2 regions of the Streptomyces sp. NPDC029216 genome follow, and region 2 is predicted to be linked to the other one. Evidence: riboswitches for the same ligand, from Rfam matches in the RefSeq annotation. Region 2 holds a riboswitch; the other holds the start of a gene.
What was found. Region 2 has a riboswitch for glycine ahead of gcvP (aminomethyl-transferring glycine dehydrogenase). Riboswitches for the same ligand answer to the same signal wherever they lie in the genome.

Region 1: another riboswitch for glycine. It lies ahead of gcvT (glycine cleavage system aminomethyltransferase GcvT); the one in region 2 lies ahead of gcvP (aminomethyl-transferring glycine dehydrogenase).

The regions. Positions count from the first base shown of each region.
Region 1 covers NZ_JBEZWL010000085.1:15,172-22,728, forward strand. Annotated here, with positions in the region: gene AB0F18_RS26245 (L-serine ammonia-lyase) at 1-1,226, opposite strand, end outside; gene AB0F18_RS26250 (hypothetical protein) at 1,386-2,009, opposite strand; gene glyA (serine hydroxymethyltransferase) at 2,115-3,371, opposite strand; gene gcvH (glycine cleavage system protein GcvH) at 3,389-3,769, opposite strand; gene gcvT (glycine cleavage system aminomethyltransferase GcvT) at 3,859-4,974, opposite strand; glycine riboswitch at 5,128-5,231, opposite strand; gene AB0F18_RS26270 (AAA family ATPase) at 5,503-6,126, shown strand; gene AB0F18_RS26275 (enhanced serine sensitivity protein SseB) at 6,206-6,940, shown strand; gene AB0F18_RS26280 (enhanced serine sensitivity protein SseB C-terminal domain-containing protein) at 7,004-7,557, shown strand, end outside.
Region 2 covers NZ_JBEZWL010000131.1:6,582-14,138, reverse strand. Annotated here, with positions in the region: gene AB0F18_RS31495 (DUF5999 family protein) at 1-149, shown strand, start outside; gene gcvP (aminomethyl-transferring glycine dehydrogenase) at 276-3,161, opposite strand; glycine riboswitch at 3,358-3,456, opposite strand; gene AB0F18_RS31485 (PRC-barrel domain-containing protein) at 3,569-3,922, shown strand; gene AB0F18_RS31480 (DNA polymerase IV) at 3,862-5,328, opposite strand; gene AB0F18_RS31475 (MerR family transcriptional regulator) at 5,406-6,044, opposite strand; gene AB0F18_RS31470 (bifunctional nuclease family protein) at 6,241-6,714, opposite strand; gene AB0F18_RS31465 (MerR family transcriptional regulator) at 6,778-7,542, opposite strand.

The DNA of each region.
Region 1 (7,557 bases), on a different contig from region 2:
GCCTTGACCGCCGCCATGCCGTTGCGCTCGATGCACGGGATCTGCACCAGGCCGCCGACCGGGTCGCAGGTCAGGCCCAGGTTGTGCTCCATGCCGATCTCGGCCGCGTTCTCCACCTGCTCCGGGGAGCCGCCCAGCACCTCGGCCAGGGCGCCCGCCGCCATGGAGCAGGCGGAGCCGACCTCGCCCTGGCAGCCGACCTCGGCGCCCGAGATGGAGGCGTTCTCCTTGAAGAGCATGCCGATCGCGCCCGCGGCCAGCAGGAAGCGCACCACGCCGTCCTCGTCCGCGCCGGGCACGAAGTTCATGTAGTAGTGCAGGACGGCCGGCAGGACGCCCGCCGCGCCGTTGGTCGGGGCGGTCACCACGCGGCCGCCCGCCGCGTTCTCCTCGTTGACCGCCATGGCGTAGATCGTCGTCCACTCGCTGCGGTGCATCATCGGGTCGCCCTCGGTGCGCAGCTGGCGCGCCGTGGAGGCGGCCCGGCGCTTGACGCGCAGCCCGCCCGGGAGGATGCCCTCGCGGGACATGCCGCGCGAGACGCAGGACTGCATGACCCGCCAGATCTCCAGGAGGCCCTCGCGGATCTCCTCCTCCGTGCGCCAGGCCTTCTCGTTCTCCATCATCAGGGAGGAGATCGACAGGCCGGTCTCGTCGGCGAGGCGGAGCATCTCGTCGCCGGAGCGGAAGGGGTACTTCAGCACGGTGTCGTCGAGCTTGATCCGGTCCTCGCCGACCGCGTCCTCGTCCACGACGAAGCCGCCGCCGACCGAGTAGTACGTCTTCTCCAGCAGCGGGGCGCCGGAGGCGTCGTAGGCGAAGAGGGTCATGCCGTTCGCGTGGTAGGGCAGCGAGCGGCGGCGGTGCAGGATCAGCTGGTTCGGCTCGTCGAAGTCGATCTCGTGGACATCGCCTATCTCCGCGCCGAGGAGCCGCAGCTTCCCGCTCTTGCGGATGCGCTCGACCTCGGCGTCGGCGGTCTCGACGTCGACCGTGCGCGGGGAGTGGCCCTCCAGGCCGAGCAGGACCGCCTTGGGGGTGCCGTGGCCGTGGCCGGTGGCGCCGAGGGAGCCGAACAGCTCCGCCCGTACGGACGCGGTCTGGGCGAGGACGCCGTCCTTCTTCAGGCGGGACACGAACATGCGCGCCGCGCGCATCGGGCCGACCGTGTGGGAGGAGGAGGGGCCGATACCGATGGAGAAGAGATCGAAGACGGAGATGGCCACTGGCGGACTCCCTTGTCGGCTCGTGGGGTGGAGAAAGGGCAGGGGTGGTGGAGCGGGGGTGGAGCGGGGGGGATGGTGGTACGGGGTGGATCTGCGGATTTTGTCCGGCAGACGAGCCTAACGCGTGGAGATGAACGGTCCGTCTCCCGGACGGGTCGTTCAGACGTGAGCCGGCTCGCCTTCCGGTGTCCGGGCGGGCTCCGCCGGAGCCTCCGGGACGGGATCGGGGCCGGTCAGACCGGCCAGGTGGGCCCGTACACCGGCGCGGACGGCCCAGTGGTACGTGACGAGGGCTATGGCGGCCACCAGGGCGATGCCCACGCCCCCGGGGAGCAGGCCGCGCCCGCCGAAGCCGGCGGAGCCGAGGAAGGACAGCAGGGACAGGGCGCCCAGGAAGAAGACGATCCACCAGGCGGGGGCGAACTGCCGGCCCAGGTCCCGGTGGCCCTCGCGGGCCAGGACCAGCGCGGCGGCCGGGGCCGCCGGCAGGGTGAGGGCGGTGACGACGCCGGTGTTCGGCCACTTCGACCAGTACAGCGCGCAGACCGCGAAGACGAAGGTCAGCGGGCACAGCACCCCGGCGGCCGGGAGCCGGAAGGGGCGGGGCAAGGCGGGCCTGGTGCGGCGGAAGACGCCCACCGCGACCGGGCCGATCAGGTACGAGATCACCATCGCGGCCGAGATGACCGGGGCCAGGGTCTTCCAGCTGTGGCCGACGGTGACCAGGAGCAGCACGGAGAAGCCCAGGTTCAGCCACATCGCCGGGCGGGCGGTGCCGTACACGGGATGGGTCTCCTTGAGCCGCCGCTCATGTCCATGGGTGCGTGTCCGTCCTGAAAAGGGCCCGGCCCTGTGCAACACAAGGCCGGGCCCCCTCCGGGCCCGTGACTAGAGCGACGGGTACAGCGGGAACTTCGCGGCGAGCGCGGAGACGCGCGCCTTGAGGTCGTCCGCGTCGAACGACGGCTTCAGGGCCTGCGCGATGATCTCGGCGACCTCGCGGAAGTCCTCGGCGCCGAAGCCGCGGGTGGCCAGCGCCGGCGTACCGATGCGCAGACCCGAGGTGACCATCGGCGGGCGCGGGTCGTTCGGGATGGCGTTCCGGTTGACCGTGATGCCGATCTCGTGGAGCCGGTCCTCGGCCTGCTGGCCGTCCAGCTCGGAGTTGCGCAGGTCGACCAGGACCAGGTGCACGTCGGTGCCGCCGGAGAGGACGGAGACGCCCACCTCGGTGACGTCCTGCTGCACCAGGCGCTCGGCGATGATCTTCGCGCCCTCCAGGGTGCGCTCCTGGCGCTCCTTGAACTCGGGCGAGGCCGCGACCTTGAAGGAGACGGCCTTGGCCGCGATCACGTGCTCCAGCGGACCGCCCTGCTGGCCCGGGAAGACCGCGGAGTTGATCTTCTTGGCCAGCTCCTGCGTCGACAGGATGACACCGCCGCGCGGACCGCCGAGGGTCTTGTGCGTGGTGGTGGTGACCACGTGGGCGTGCGGCACCGGGTTCGGGTGCAGACCCGCGGCGACCAGACCCGCGAAGTGGGCCATGTCGACCATCAGGTACGCGCCGACCTCGTCCGCGATCCGGCGGAACGCGGCGAAGTCCAGCTGGCGCGGGTAGGCGGACCAGCCGGCGACGATCAGCTGCGGCTTGGACTCCTTGGCGAGGCGCTCGACCTCGGCCATGTCGACCTGGCCGGTCTCGTCGACGTGGTACGGGACCACGTTGTAGAGCTTGCCGGAGAAGTTGATCTTCATGCCGTGGGTCAGGTGACCGCCGTGGGCCAGGTTCAGGCCCATGATCGTGTCGCCCGGCTTCAGCAGCGCGAACATCGCGGCGGCGTTGGCCTGCGCACCGGAGTGCGGCTGGACGTTCGCGGCCTCGGCGCCGAACAGCGCCTTGATGCGGTCGATCGCGATCTGCTCGACCACGTCGACGTGCTCGCAGCCGCCGTAGTAGCGGCGGCCCGGGTAGCCCTCGGCGTACTTGTTGGTCAGGACCGAGCCCTGGGCCTCCATGACGGCGACCGGAGCGAAGTTCTCCGACGCGATCATTTCCAGGGTCGACTGCTGGCGCACGAGCTCGGCGTCGACGGCGGCGGCGACGTCGGGGTCGAGCTCGTGGAGGGGGGTGTTCAGAACGGACATCAGGATCCCCTGGGGTGTCAGTTACCGGCGGTGAGGGCGGTGTACTCGTCGAAGGAGAGCGCGTCCTTCGGCTCCTCCGAGAGGCGCACCTTGAACAGCCAGCCACCCTCGAACGGGGCGGAGTTCACCAGCGCCGGGTCGTCCACGACGTCCTGGTTGAACTCGACGATCTCACCGGAGACGGGGGAGTACAGGTCGCTGACCGACTTGGTCGACTCCAGCTCACCGCAGGTCTCGCCCTCGGTGACCGTGTCGCCGACCTCGGGGAGCTGGGCGAAGACGACGTCACCGAGCGCGGTGGCCGCGAACTCGGTGATGCCGACCGTCGCGACGCCGTCGACGGCGTCCGACAGCCACTCGTGCTCCTTGGTGTAACGCAGCTGCTGGGGGTTGCTCATGACCTGATTCTCCTGGATGCGGTGCGGTGGATACGAACGGTGGTCTTGCGTGCCGACACGTGCGGCGAGGGGTCCCAGGGACCCGAGGGTCACTTCTGCCGCTTGTAGAACGGCAGGGCCACGACCTCGTACGGCTCATGCGTACCGCGAATGTCCACGCCGACGCCGGAGGTGCCGGGCGCGGCGTGCTCCGCGTCGACGTACGCCATCGCGATCGGCTTGCCCAGCGTCGGGGACGGGGCGCCCGAGGTGACCTCGCCGATGACCTTGCCGTCGGCGACCACGGAGAACCCGGCCCGCGGGACGCGGCGGCCCTCGGCGACCAGGCCGACCAGCTTGCGCGGGGCCTGCGTGGCGGCGCGCTCGGCGGCGGCCTCCAGGGCGGCGCGGCCGACGAAGTCGCCCTCCTTCTCGAACTTCACGACCCGGCCCAGCCCGGCGTCGAAGGGCGTGAGGGAGGTGGTCAGCTCGTGCCCGTACAGCGGCATGCCCGCCTCCAGGCGCAGGGTGTCGCGGCAGGACAGGCCGGCCGGGACCAGGCCGACGCCCTCGCCCGCCTTGGTCAGCGCCTGCCACAGCTCCACGGCGTGCTCGGGGGAGACGAACAGCTCGAAGCCGTCCTCACCGGTGTAGCCGGTCCGGGCGATCAGCGCGGGCACGCCCGCGACGGTGCCCGGCAGGCCGGCGTAGTACTTCAGGCCGTCCAGGTCGGCGTCGGTCAGCGAGGCGAGGATGCCGGGGGACTCGGGGCCCTGGACGGCGATCAGCGCGTAGGCGTCGCGGTCGTCGCGGACCTCGGTGTCGAAGCCGGCGGCGCGCTCGGTGAGGGCGTCCAGCACGACCTGCGCGTTGGAGGCGTTGGCGACGACCATGTACTCGGTCTCGCCGAGGCGGTAGACGATCAGGTCGTCCAGGATGCCGCCGTCCTCCTGGCAGATGTGCGTGTAGCGGGCGCGGCCGACGCCGACGGTGGAGATGTTCCCGACCAGGGCGTAGTCCAGCGCCTTGACGGCCTCGGGGCCGTGCACGGTGATCTCGCCCATGTGGGAGAGGTCGAACAGACCGGCCTTGGTCCGCACGGCGTTGTGCTCGTCGCGCTCACTCGCGTAGCGCAGCGGCATGTCCCAGCCCGCGAAGTCGGTCATGGTCGCACCGAGCGAGCGGTGCAGCGCGTCGAGCGCGGTCAGGCGGGGGGCAGTGCTCATGGGTGTGGCTCCCGGGTCCCAGGGCATGACATGACGAGGACGATCCTCCCCATCTGTCATCGGAACCTGAGAGGTTCGCCGAGAGTTCCCGCAGGGGGAACGTCGACTTGCACCTTGGGTGGAGCTGTCGCGCAGCTCGCTTTTCAGATCTGCCTCATCCACGCGGTACGGGGCCTGAGAGATTCAAGGGAGGTACTTGCTCCTTCGGCGCCCGGGCACGGCCATGCGGCCAGCCGGGACTCTCCCGCGCGGATTCAAGCGGCCGGTATGCAGTTGGTGTCCAGATGGCGCACATCATGCCACGGGACGCACGGAAGCGGGCAGTGGGGCCCGGAAGAACGTACGGAACGCGCGTGCCTCCTGAACCCCACGGCCCCCGGTCGGGTCCCAGCCACTGGACGGCCCGCCCGGAACCGGGACGCCGGGATTACCGTCTCTTTACACTCAGCGGGCATAGGGCCCTTCGCGGTCCGATGGGGGGAGACGATCACGGTGCGGAGATTCGGAGTGGCGACGAGTACGGGAACGGTGGACGCGACGGCCCGGGCGCGGCCCCTCGCCCCCGCCCCCGCGGCCGTCCGCACGGTCCGCGACCTGCGCGGACCGGTGCCCCGCGGCCCACGCCGGCTGAGCTTCCCCGCCGGGGACATCGTGGTCGTCTCCGGCCTGCCGGGCGGCGGCAAGAGCACCCTGATCAAGCGCGCCGCGCCGGGCGGCGGCATCGACTCCCAGGACGTCCGCGAACGCTGGGAACGCCGGATGCCGACGGCGCTCCCGTACGCCGTGTACCGCCCGCTGGTCCGGGCGTCCCACTACTGGACCCTGTGGCGCGAGCTGCGCTCCGGCGCCTCTCTGGTCGTCCACGACTGCGGCACCCAGACCTGGGTCCGGGCCCTCCTGTCGGCCACGGCCCGCCGCCGGGGCCGGCGCCTGCACCTCCTCCTGCTGGACGCCACCCCCGAGGAGGCCCTCGCGGGCCAGACCGCCCGCGGCCGCGGCGTCTCCGCGTACGCCTTCGCCCGCCACCGCGCGGCGGTGACCCGCCTCCTGACGGCGGCCGAGTCGGGCCACTCCCCGAGAGGCTGCGCCTCCACCACCCTCCTGGACCGCCGCTCGGCCGCCACCCTGACGGGCATCACCTTCACGCCGTAGCCCCCGGCCCCCCGGCGGAGCCGCCCGGTAGCCTCGGGGCGATATCCGCCACGGAAACCCACACGGAGAGCAGGGGCACATGCAGGGCAACGGCTGGCCGGCGAACGAGTTGGAACAGACGCTCGGAGCGGCCCTCGGCCGGCCCGACGCCGGCCCCCGCATCCTGGAGGCCCTCGGCCGCAGCCAGGTCTGGGTCCCGCTCCCGCAGGGCGGCGGCCCCGACAGCCACTCCCTCGACCTCCCCACCATGCTCATCGCCGGCGAGGCCTACGTCCCCGTCTACAGCTCCGAGGCCCAGCTCCGCTTCGCCGCCGGCCCCGACATGGACTTCGCGGTCGCCCCCGCCGTCGAGTTCGCCCGCGGCCTGCCCCCTCAGCTCGGCATCGCCGTGAACCCCGAGGGCGCCGTCGGCGTCCCCCTGCCCCCCGCCGCCGTCGCCCAGCTCTGCCGCGCCGGCCGGACCGAGCTCGACGGCCCCGCCACCGGCGCCCGCGTCCGCCTCTTCGAGCCCGACTGGCAGGACGACCCCGTCGACTTCCTCGCCGCCGCCGCCGAGGAGTTCCGAGCCACCGGCGTCGTCGCCGCCGCGCACCGCTGCCTCGCCAGCGTCGAGGGCAAGGACCCCGAGCTCTACATCGGTGTCCGGCTGGTGGGATGGGACTCCGGGTCCCGGACCGCCCCGCTGGAGGCGCTCGGCCGCGCCCTGGCCCGCGTACCGGCACCCTGGCCCGTCCAGTTGATCCTGCTGGAGGCCGCCGAGGACCCGGTCACGGACTGGATTCGTGAGCGCGTGCGCCCCTTCTACCTCCCGTAGCGCCGCTTAAGCTGTTCGGGACGTGGAGACGACGGGCGGACGAAGACGAAGAGGGGTAGCCGGGTGAGTGCGTCAGGCACGGCCGCGGCCGGGCAGGTCGAGCACATGCTGCGCCAGGTGACTCCCGGGCGCTATGAGAACTACGAGTCATTCCTGCGCGCCCTCGCCGAGGGCCGGCTGTGGATGCTGCTCTGGCAGGGGCAGCCGGGCTCACCGGACGCCCAGTACGGCGGCATGGAGGTCGAGGGCCTCGGTTACGCGCCCTGCGTGACCTCCCCGCAGGAGCTGGCCGCCAGCGGCTGGAACCGCGGCTACGAGGTGGTCACCGGCCGGGACATCGCCCGCGCCCTCTACCCCGACCGCTGGGGCCTGTGGGTCAACCCGCACGCCCAGGGCGGCGGCCTCGGCATCCCGTGGGCCGACCTGCGCCGGGTCGCGACCGGCCTGGACCGGATGCCGGCGGGACCGCTGCGGCTGTCCGAGCCGGCCCTGGAGCTCCCGCAGTTCTACGGGCTGCTGACCCAGCACGCGCACCGCACGCCCGCCGTCCGGTCGCTGCGCCGCGCCTGGGTGCAGCCCGCGCTGGGGTCGGCGTACCTCGCGGTCGGGCTCGACCT
Region 2 (7,557 bases):
CCGACCGGGAGGCCGCGCGCCCGGTGGCCAACCACCCGGAACAGGGCTGGAGCCTGCTGTGCAACGGCGTCCTGCTCTTCGAGGACACCGGTGAGCTGCTGCCGGACGGCCAGATCATCGCTCCGCACCGCCCGCTCGCGGCGGCCTGAGCACGCACCACGCACGCACGACGCACGAACGCGACGCACGGAAGGGGCCGGTCCCGGAGCGGAAAGCTCCGGGGCCGGCCCCTTCACCGTGTCAGCGCCCCCTCAGGGGCCGCCGGGCCCGAGGGCTCAGGCGTCGTACTCGTCCAGCGGCGGGCAGGAGCACACCAGGTTCCGGTCGCCGAACGCACCGTCGATGCGGCGCACCGGCGGCCAGTACTTCTCGGCGGCGGACACGCCACCGGGGAAGACGGCCTCGTCGCGGGTGTACGGGTGGTTCCACTCGCCGCCCAGCGCCGCCGCCGTGTGCGGGGCGTTGGCCAGCGGGTTGTCGTCCACCGGCCACTCGCCGCCCGCGACCCGCTCGATCTCGGCGCGGATGGCGATCATCGCGTCGCAGAAGCGGTCGATCTCGGCGAGGTCCTCGGACTCGGTCGGCTCGATCATGAGCGTGCCGGCCACCGGGAAGGACATGGTCGGGGCGTGGAAGCCGTAGTCGATCAGGCGCTTGGCGATGTCGTCGACGCTGACGCCGGTCTCCTTCGACAGCGGGCGCAGGTCGATGATGCACTCGTGCGCGACCAGGTCACCCGGGCCGGTGTAGAGCACCGGGTAGTGCGGCTCCAGGCGCTTGGCGATGTAGTTGGCGCCGAGCACGGCCACCTGGGTGGCGCGCTTGAGGCCCTCGCCGCCCATCAGGCGCACGTACGACCAGGAGATCGGCAGGATGCCCGCCGAGCCCCACGGGGCGGCCGAGATCGGGCCGACGCCCGTCTCCGGGCCGGCGGTCGGCTGGAGCGGGTGGTTCGGCAGGTACGGGGCCAGGTGCGCCCGGACACCGACCGGGCCGACGCCCGGGCCGCCGCCGCCGTGCGGGATGCAGAAGGTCTTGTGCAGGTTCAGGTGCGAGACGTCGCCGCCGAAGTGACCCGGCTTGGCCAGGCCCACCAGGGCGTTCAGGTTGGCGCCGTCCACGTAGACCTGGCCGCCGGCCTCGTGCACCTGGGCGCAGATGTCGGCGACGTGCTCCTCGAACACACCGTGCGTCGACGGGTACGTGATCATGAGCACGGCCAGCTCGTCGCGGTACTGCTCGATCTTGGCGCGCAGGTCGTCGGCGTCCACCTCGCCGTCGTCGGCGGTCTTGACGACGACGACCTTCATGCCGGCCATCACGGCGCTGGCGGCGTTGGTGCCGTGCGCGGAGGACGGGATGAGACAGATGGTGCGCTGCTCGTCGCCGTTGGCGCGGTGGTAGGCGCGCACGGCCAGCAGGCCGGCGAGCTCGCCCTGGGAGCCGGCGTTCGGCTGGATGGAGACCTTGTCGTAGCCGGTGACCTCGCAGAGACGTTCCTCCAGCTCGTTGATGAGCGTGAGGTACCCCTCGGCCTGCTCGACCGGGGCGAAGGGGTGCAGCTGGCCGAACTCGGGCCAGGTCACCGGCTCCATCTCGGTGGTCGCGTTGAGCTTCATGGTGCAGGAGCCCAGCGGGATCATGCCGCGGTCCAGCGCGTAGTCCTTGTCCGAGAGCTTGCGCAGGTAGCGCAGCATCGCGGTCTCGGAGCGGTGCTGGTGGAAGACCGGGTGGGTCAGGTACGCGTCCGAGCGCAGCAGGCCCTCGGGCAGCGCGTCGGCGGTGGTCGCGTCCAGGGCCTCGATGTCCGCGGAGACGCCGAAGGCGGCCCAGACGGCTTCGAGGTCGGCGCGCAGGGTGGTCTCGTCGCAGGAGATCGAGACGTGGTCGGCGTCGGCCTGGTACAGGTTCACCCCGCCCTCGCGGGCGGCGGCGGCGACCTCGGCGGCCTTGCCGGGGACGCGGGCGGTGACCGTGTCGAAGAAGGAGCCGTGCACCAGCTCGACCCCGCCGGCCGTCAGGCCCGCGGCGAGCAGGGCGGCGTAGCGGTGGGTGCGGCGGGCGATCGTCTTCAGGCCGTCGGGGCCGTGGTAGACGGCGTACATGCCGGCCATGACGGCGAGCAGCACCTGCGCGGTGCAGATGTTGCTGGTGGCCTTCTCGCGGCGGATGTGCTGCTCGCGGGTCTGCAGGGCCAGGCGGTAGGCCTTGTTGCCGTCCGCGTCCACGGAGACGCCCACGAGGCGGCCGGGCAGCGAGCGGGCGTGCTTGGCCTGGACGGCCATGTAGCCGGCGTGCGGGCCGCCGAAGCCCATCGGGACGCCGAAGCGCTGGGTGGTGCCGACGGCGATGTCCGCGCCGAGGGCGCCGGGGGAGGTCAGCAGGGTCAGCGCGAGCAGGTCGGCGGAGACGGTGACGATGGCACCGAGCTCGTGGGCCTGGTCGATGACGGCCTTGAGGTCGCGCACGGCGCCGGAGGCGCCGGGGTACTGGAGGAGCACGCCGAAGACGCCGCGCTCGGCGATCTCGGCCGGGATGCCCTCGGACAGGTCGGCGACGACGACCTCGACGCCCGTCGGCTCGGCGCGGGTCTCGATCACGGCGATGGTCTGCGGCAGCGCGTCGGCGTCGATGAGGAAGACCCCGCCCTTGACCTTGCCGACGCGGCGGGCCAGCGACATGGCCTCGGCGGCCGCGGTGCCCTCGTCGAGCAGGGAGGCACCGGAGGTGGGCAGGCCGGTCAGGTCGGCGACCAGGGTCTGGAAGTTCAGCAGCGCCTCGAGGCGGCCCTGCGAGATCTCCGGCTGGTACGGGGTGTAGGCCGTGTACCAGGCCGGGTTCTCCATCACGTTGCGCAGGATCACCGGCGGCGTGAAGGTCCCGTAGTAGCCGAGACCGATCATCGGCGAGAGGACCTGGTTGCGGTCGGCGAGCGAGCGCAGCTCGGCGAGCACCTCGGCCTCGGTCCGCGCCTCGGGCAGGTTCAGCGCTTCGGCGGTCTTGATCACATCCGGTACCGCGGCGGCGGTCAGCTCGTCGAGGGAGCCGTAGCCCACCTGGGCGAGCATCTTCGCCTGCGCCTCGGCATCCGGGCCGATGTGACGCTGCTCGAAGGGGATGCCCCGCTCGAGCTGGGAGAGCGGAATGCGGTTGGCGGTCATTACGGAGGCCTCCTGGTCGTATGACCTGCGAGGGGCACCACGGCGCGGGCACCCGGACGGCCTCCCCCTCTGTCATCTCAACCTGAGAGCTTCACCGGAGTCCCGGGGGTCGCCCGGTATCCGGCTTTCACCGTCGGTGAGGAGCGGAGTCCGGCACTGCGCGCCCGGGCACCCGCTCCTGCTTTCCAGAGTGGCCTCGTCACGTGCGGTACGTATGCCTGAGAGATTCCGGGGAGGATTTGCTCCTTCGGCGCCTCCGTCGAGCTCACTCGGAGGACTCTCCCGCACAGGGTCAACAGCCGTCACCCAGCCTACCAGCGAGGATCTGGACCCTCCCTCGAGTGGCCCTCTATCCGAATATGCACTTTTGTAGTCATTACGGATGACTGCGACCATGTGGAGGGACCGTGCAGACCGACATCGATCCGCGCAGCCTGATCGGCCGCAAGGCGTTCGACCGGAACGGGGCCAAGATCGGCACCGTGGACGAGGTCTACCTGGACGACGCCACCGGCGTCCCGGAGTGGGCAGCGGTCCGCACCGGCCTGTTCGGCCGGGACGCCTTCGTCCCGCTGGAGCCGAGCGAGGTGGACGGAGAGGTGCTGCGCGTCCCCTTCGAACGCTCCCTGATCAAGGACGCCCCCGACTTCGGTGTGGGCCGCCACCTCTCCCCCGAGCAGGAGCTCCAGCTCTACCACCACTACGGACTGGACGTGTCGCTGCCCGCCGACTTCCACCTCCCGCCGCCGGAGGACCACTGACCGGCCGGCCCCACGAGGGGCAGCGGGTCGGAGGCCTCCAGCTCGGGGTCGTCCATCCGGAAGGTACGCACCCGCCCCGGCGGTGATCCGGGCTGCTCGAACCGCACGGTCACCCGCCCCACCCCGCTGCCCTGGACCCAGCCGGGCCCGTACACCGCGTGCCGTACGTCACTGCCCGCGGGCCAGTGCCGTGCGGCGGCGGCCTGCGGGTCCTCCCCCGGTGCCACGGCCGCCTCAGGGGCCCCTGGAGCCCCCGGGGCACCGCCCACGGCGGTCCCGTCCGTCTCCCGGGCCCCGTCCTGCGGGGCGGTGGCCTCCTCCTCCGCCCCCGCGCCGAGCGCCTGGGCGAAGAGGTCCTCCTGGGTGTAGTCCGCCAGCCCGGTCACACCGACCCCCAGCAGCCGCACCCCGCCGGTGGTGTCCACGCCCTCCAGCAGCCGCGCGGCCGCCTCGCGCACCACCGCCGGGTCGTCGGTGGGCCCGCGCAGGGTCTCGGAGCGGGTCAGGGTCGAGAAGTCGTAGCGGCGCACCTTCAGCACGATGGTCCGCCCCGAGTGCCCGGAGCCGCGCAGCCGGCCCACGCACCGGTCGGCGAGGCGCTGCACCTCGTAGCGGATCCGCACCCGGTCGTGGAGGTCCACGTCGAAGGTGTCCTCCACCGACACCGACTTCGCGTCCCGCTCGGCGACCACCGGCCGGTCGTCCAGCCCCAGGGCCATCCGGTACAGCCCGACCCCGTGCGCCCGGCCCACCATCCGGACCAGCTCGTCCTCACCGGCTTCGGCCAGCTCCCCCACCGTGGTGATCCCGGCCCGGCGCAGGTGCTCCCCGGTGGCCGGACCGACCCCGGGCAGGGTCCGCACCGACATCGGGGCGAGCAGCTCCCGCTCGGTCCCGGGCTCGATCAGCAGCAGCCCGTTCGGCTTGGCCTCCTCGGAGGCCACCTTGGCGAGCATCTTCGACCCGGCCAGGCCCACGGAGCCGCTGAGCCCCGTGGCGGCCGTGATGTCGGCCCGCAGCCGCTCCCCCGTGGCCCGGGCGCTCGCGGAGTCGAAGGCCCGGCCGCCCGCCTCCAGGTCCACGAAGGCCTCGTCCAGGCTGAGGGGCTCCACCAGCGGCGACAGCTCGCGCAGCAGGCCCATGACCACCTCGCTGACCTCGCGGTAGACCAGGAAGCGGGGGATCAGGTACGCGCCGTTTGGGCAGAGCCGGCGGGCCTGGGCGGTCGGCATCGCCGAGTGCACCCCGAAGCGCCTGGCCTCGTACGAGGCGGTGGCCACCACTCCGCGCGGGCCGAGCCCGCCCACGATCACGGCCTTCCCGCGCAGGCTGGGCTTCGACGCCTGCTCCACGGAGGCGTAGAAGGCGTCCATGTCCAGATGCAGGATGGTCGGCGCGGTTCTCACAGCACCGATGCTGCCCTATGCCACTGACAACGCGGTGATCTTCCGTTCCCGCGCCCGGCGGCCGGGCCGCGGGGGCGTCAGCCGGCCCGGTTCCTGCGGGCGGCGAGCTCGTCGGCGGGGTTGTGGCCGACCACGGTCTCCCCCGTGTCCACGCGCTCCCCGTGCAGCTGCGACAGCGCGTTCTCGACGTCGCGCCAGACCACGCCCACCGCGATGCCGAAGACGCCCTGGCCGCCCTGGAGCAGGCTCACGACCTGGTCCGGGGAGGTGCACTCGTACACGGTCGCGCCGTCGCTCATCAGCGTCATGCGCTCCAGGTCGGAGAAGCCCCGGCCGCGCAGGTGCTGCACGGCGGTGCGGATGTTCTGGAGGGCCACCCCGGTGTCCAGGAAGCGCTTCACGATCTTGAGGACGACGACGTCGCGGAAGCTGTACAGCCGCTGGGTCCCCGACCCGTACGCGGGCCGCACGCTGGGCTCCACCAGCCCGGTGCGCGCCCAGTAGTCCAGCTGCCGGTACGTGATCCCGGCGGCGGCGCAGGCCGTCGGCCCGCGGTAGCCGACCTGCTCGGGCGCGGGGGCGTCGTTCACCGGTCCGACCGGCTTCGACGCCGGCTGACGGTGCGCGGAACCCGCCCCGCCGCCGGGCAGCGGGGACGGCCCACCGTCACTCCGTACGGGGATGCCCCCGGTCGTACCGTCGCCCGTGATCCTCACGCCGACCCTCCGTCCTTGACCTGCCACCTTGAAGGTAGGCAGTGACCAGGGGTGCGTCAACGATCGCCACACTCGGCACGCCGAGTGATAATCACCCTGAGAGTGGTTTCCCGTACCCCATTGCGGGGAAAGGCTACTCGAATGGGCTGAAAGTACCCGGTGGACGACGCGGGCCGCGCCGCGACGACATCCGGCCCTACTGCGGGCCCGTGCCGAAGTCCTCAGGAGAGATCTGGTCGAGGAACTCGCGGAACTTCTCCACCTCGTCCTCCTGCTCGTCGGGAATCGCGATTCCGGCGTCGTCCAGCACGCCGTCGCTGCCGTAGATCGGCGTCCCCGTCCGCAGGGCCAGCGCTATCGCGTCGGAAGGCCGCGCGCTCACCTCGACGCCGCTGGCGAAGACCAGCTCCGCGTAGAAGACGCCCTCCCGCAGATCCGTGATCCGGACCTCGGTCAGCTCCTCGCCCACCGCCTCCAGCACGTCCTTGAACAGGTCGTGCGTCAGCGGCCTGGCGGGGGCCATCCCCTGCTGCGCGAAGGCAATGGCGGTCGCCTCCCCAGGACCGATCCAGATGGGGAGGTACCGGTCGCCTCCCACTTCACGCAGGAGCACGATCGGCTGGTTGGAGGGCATTTCCACCCGGACACCCACAACGTCGAGCTCGTTCACACAGCAACCCTAGGACCTGCCCGGCAGGTTTGGGTAGTCGGGGCCCGGTCGCGGCGTCCGCGTTCAGTGCAGCCGCACCCCGAGGGCGCTCTGCACGAAGGCCTCGTGGAGCCTTACGGACAGCCCCGCGAGCTCCTTCATCGTGGCTTCGGCATGCGTCCTGGTCTGCGGATTGCGGTGCCGGCGCAGCGGCGCGACCACCTGCTCCACCAGGCCGGCCTCCCGGTCGGCCGCCGCCTTCATGGCCCGCAGGTGACGCGGTTCGAGCCCGAACCGGCCGAGATCGGCGATCAAGCGGGCGACGGCCACGGCTTCGGCGTCGAACCCGCCGCCGGGCGCCTCGCAGACCAGCCCGTACGACTCCCACTCGGCCAGCTGCGCCTCGTCCACCTCTGCGGCGGCGATCAGCTCGGCCCGGCCGACCCGGGACACCGTGGGGGGTTCTCCGCCCGGCTCCCCCGGGCCGTCGGGACGGGCGGAGCCCGCCACGGACTCGCCGTGCGCGGCCGGAGCCGGAATCCGGACCTGCTCGCCCCGGTCGAGCGCGTCGAGCTGCTCGCGGATGACCTTCAGGGGCAGGTAGTGGTCACGTTGGAGACGCAGGATGCGCCCGAGGCGCTCCACGTCGTCCGTGCTGAACTTGCGGTATCCGGAAGGCGTGCGCCGGGGCTCGACGAGCCCTTCCGCCTCCAGGAACCGGATCTTCGAAATGGTGACTTCGGGGAACTCGTCGCGCAGCATGGTGAGCACCGTGCCGATGCTCACCAGCTGCCCGGGGGTGCCGGCGACGCCCCTCTTCGGGGCGCCGCCGGTCGGGGTGCGCAGCATGGGACCTTCCCTCTG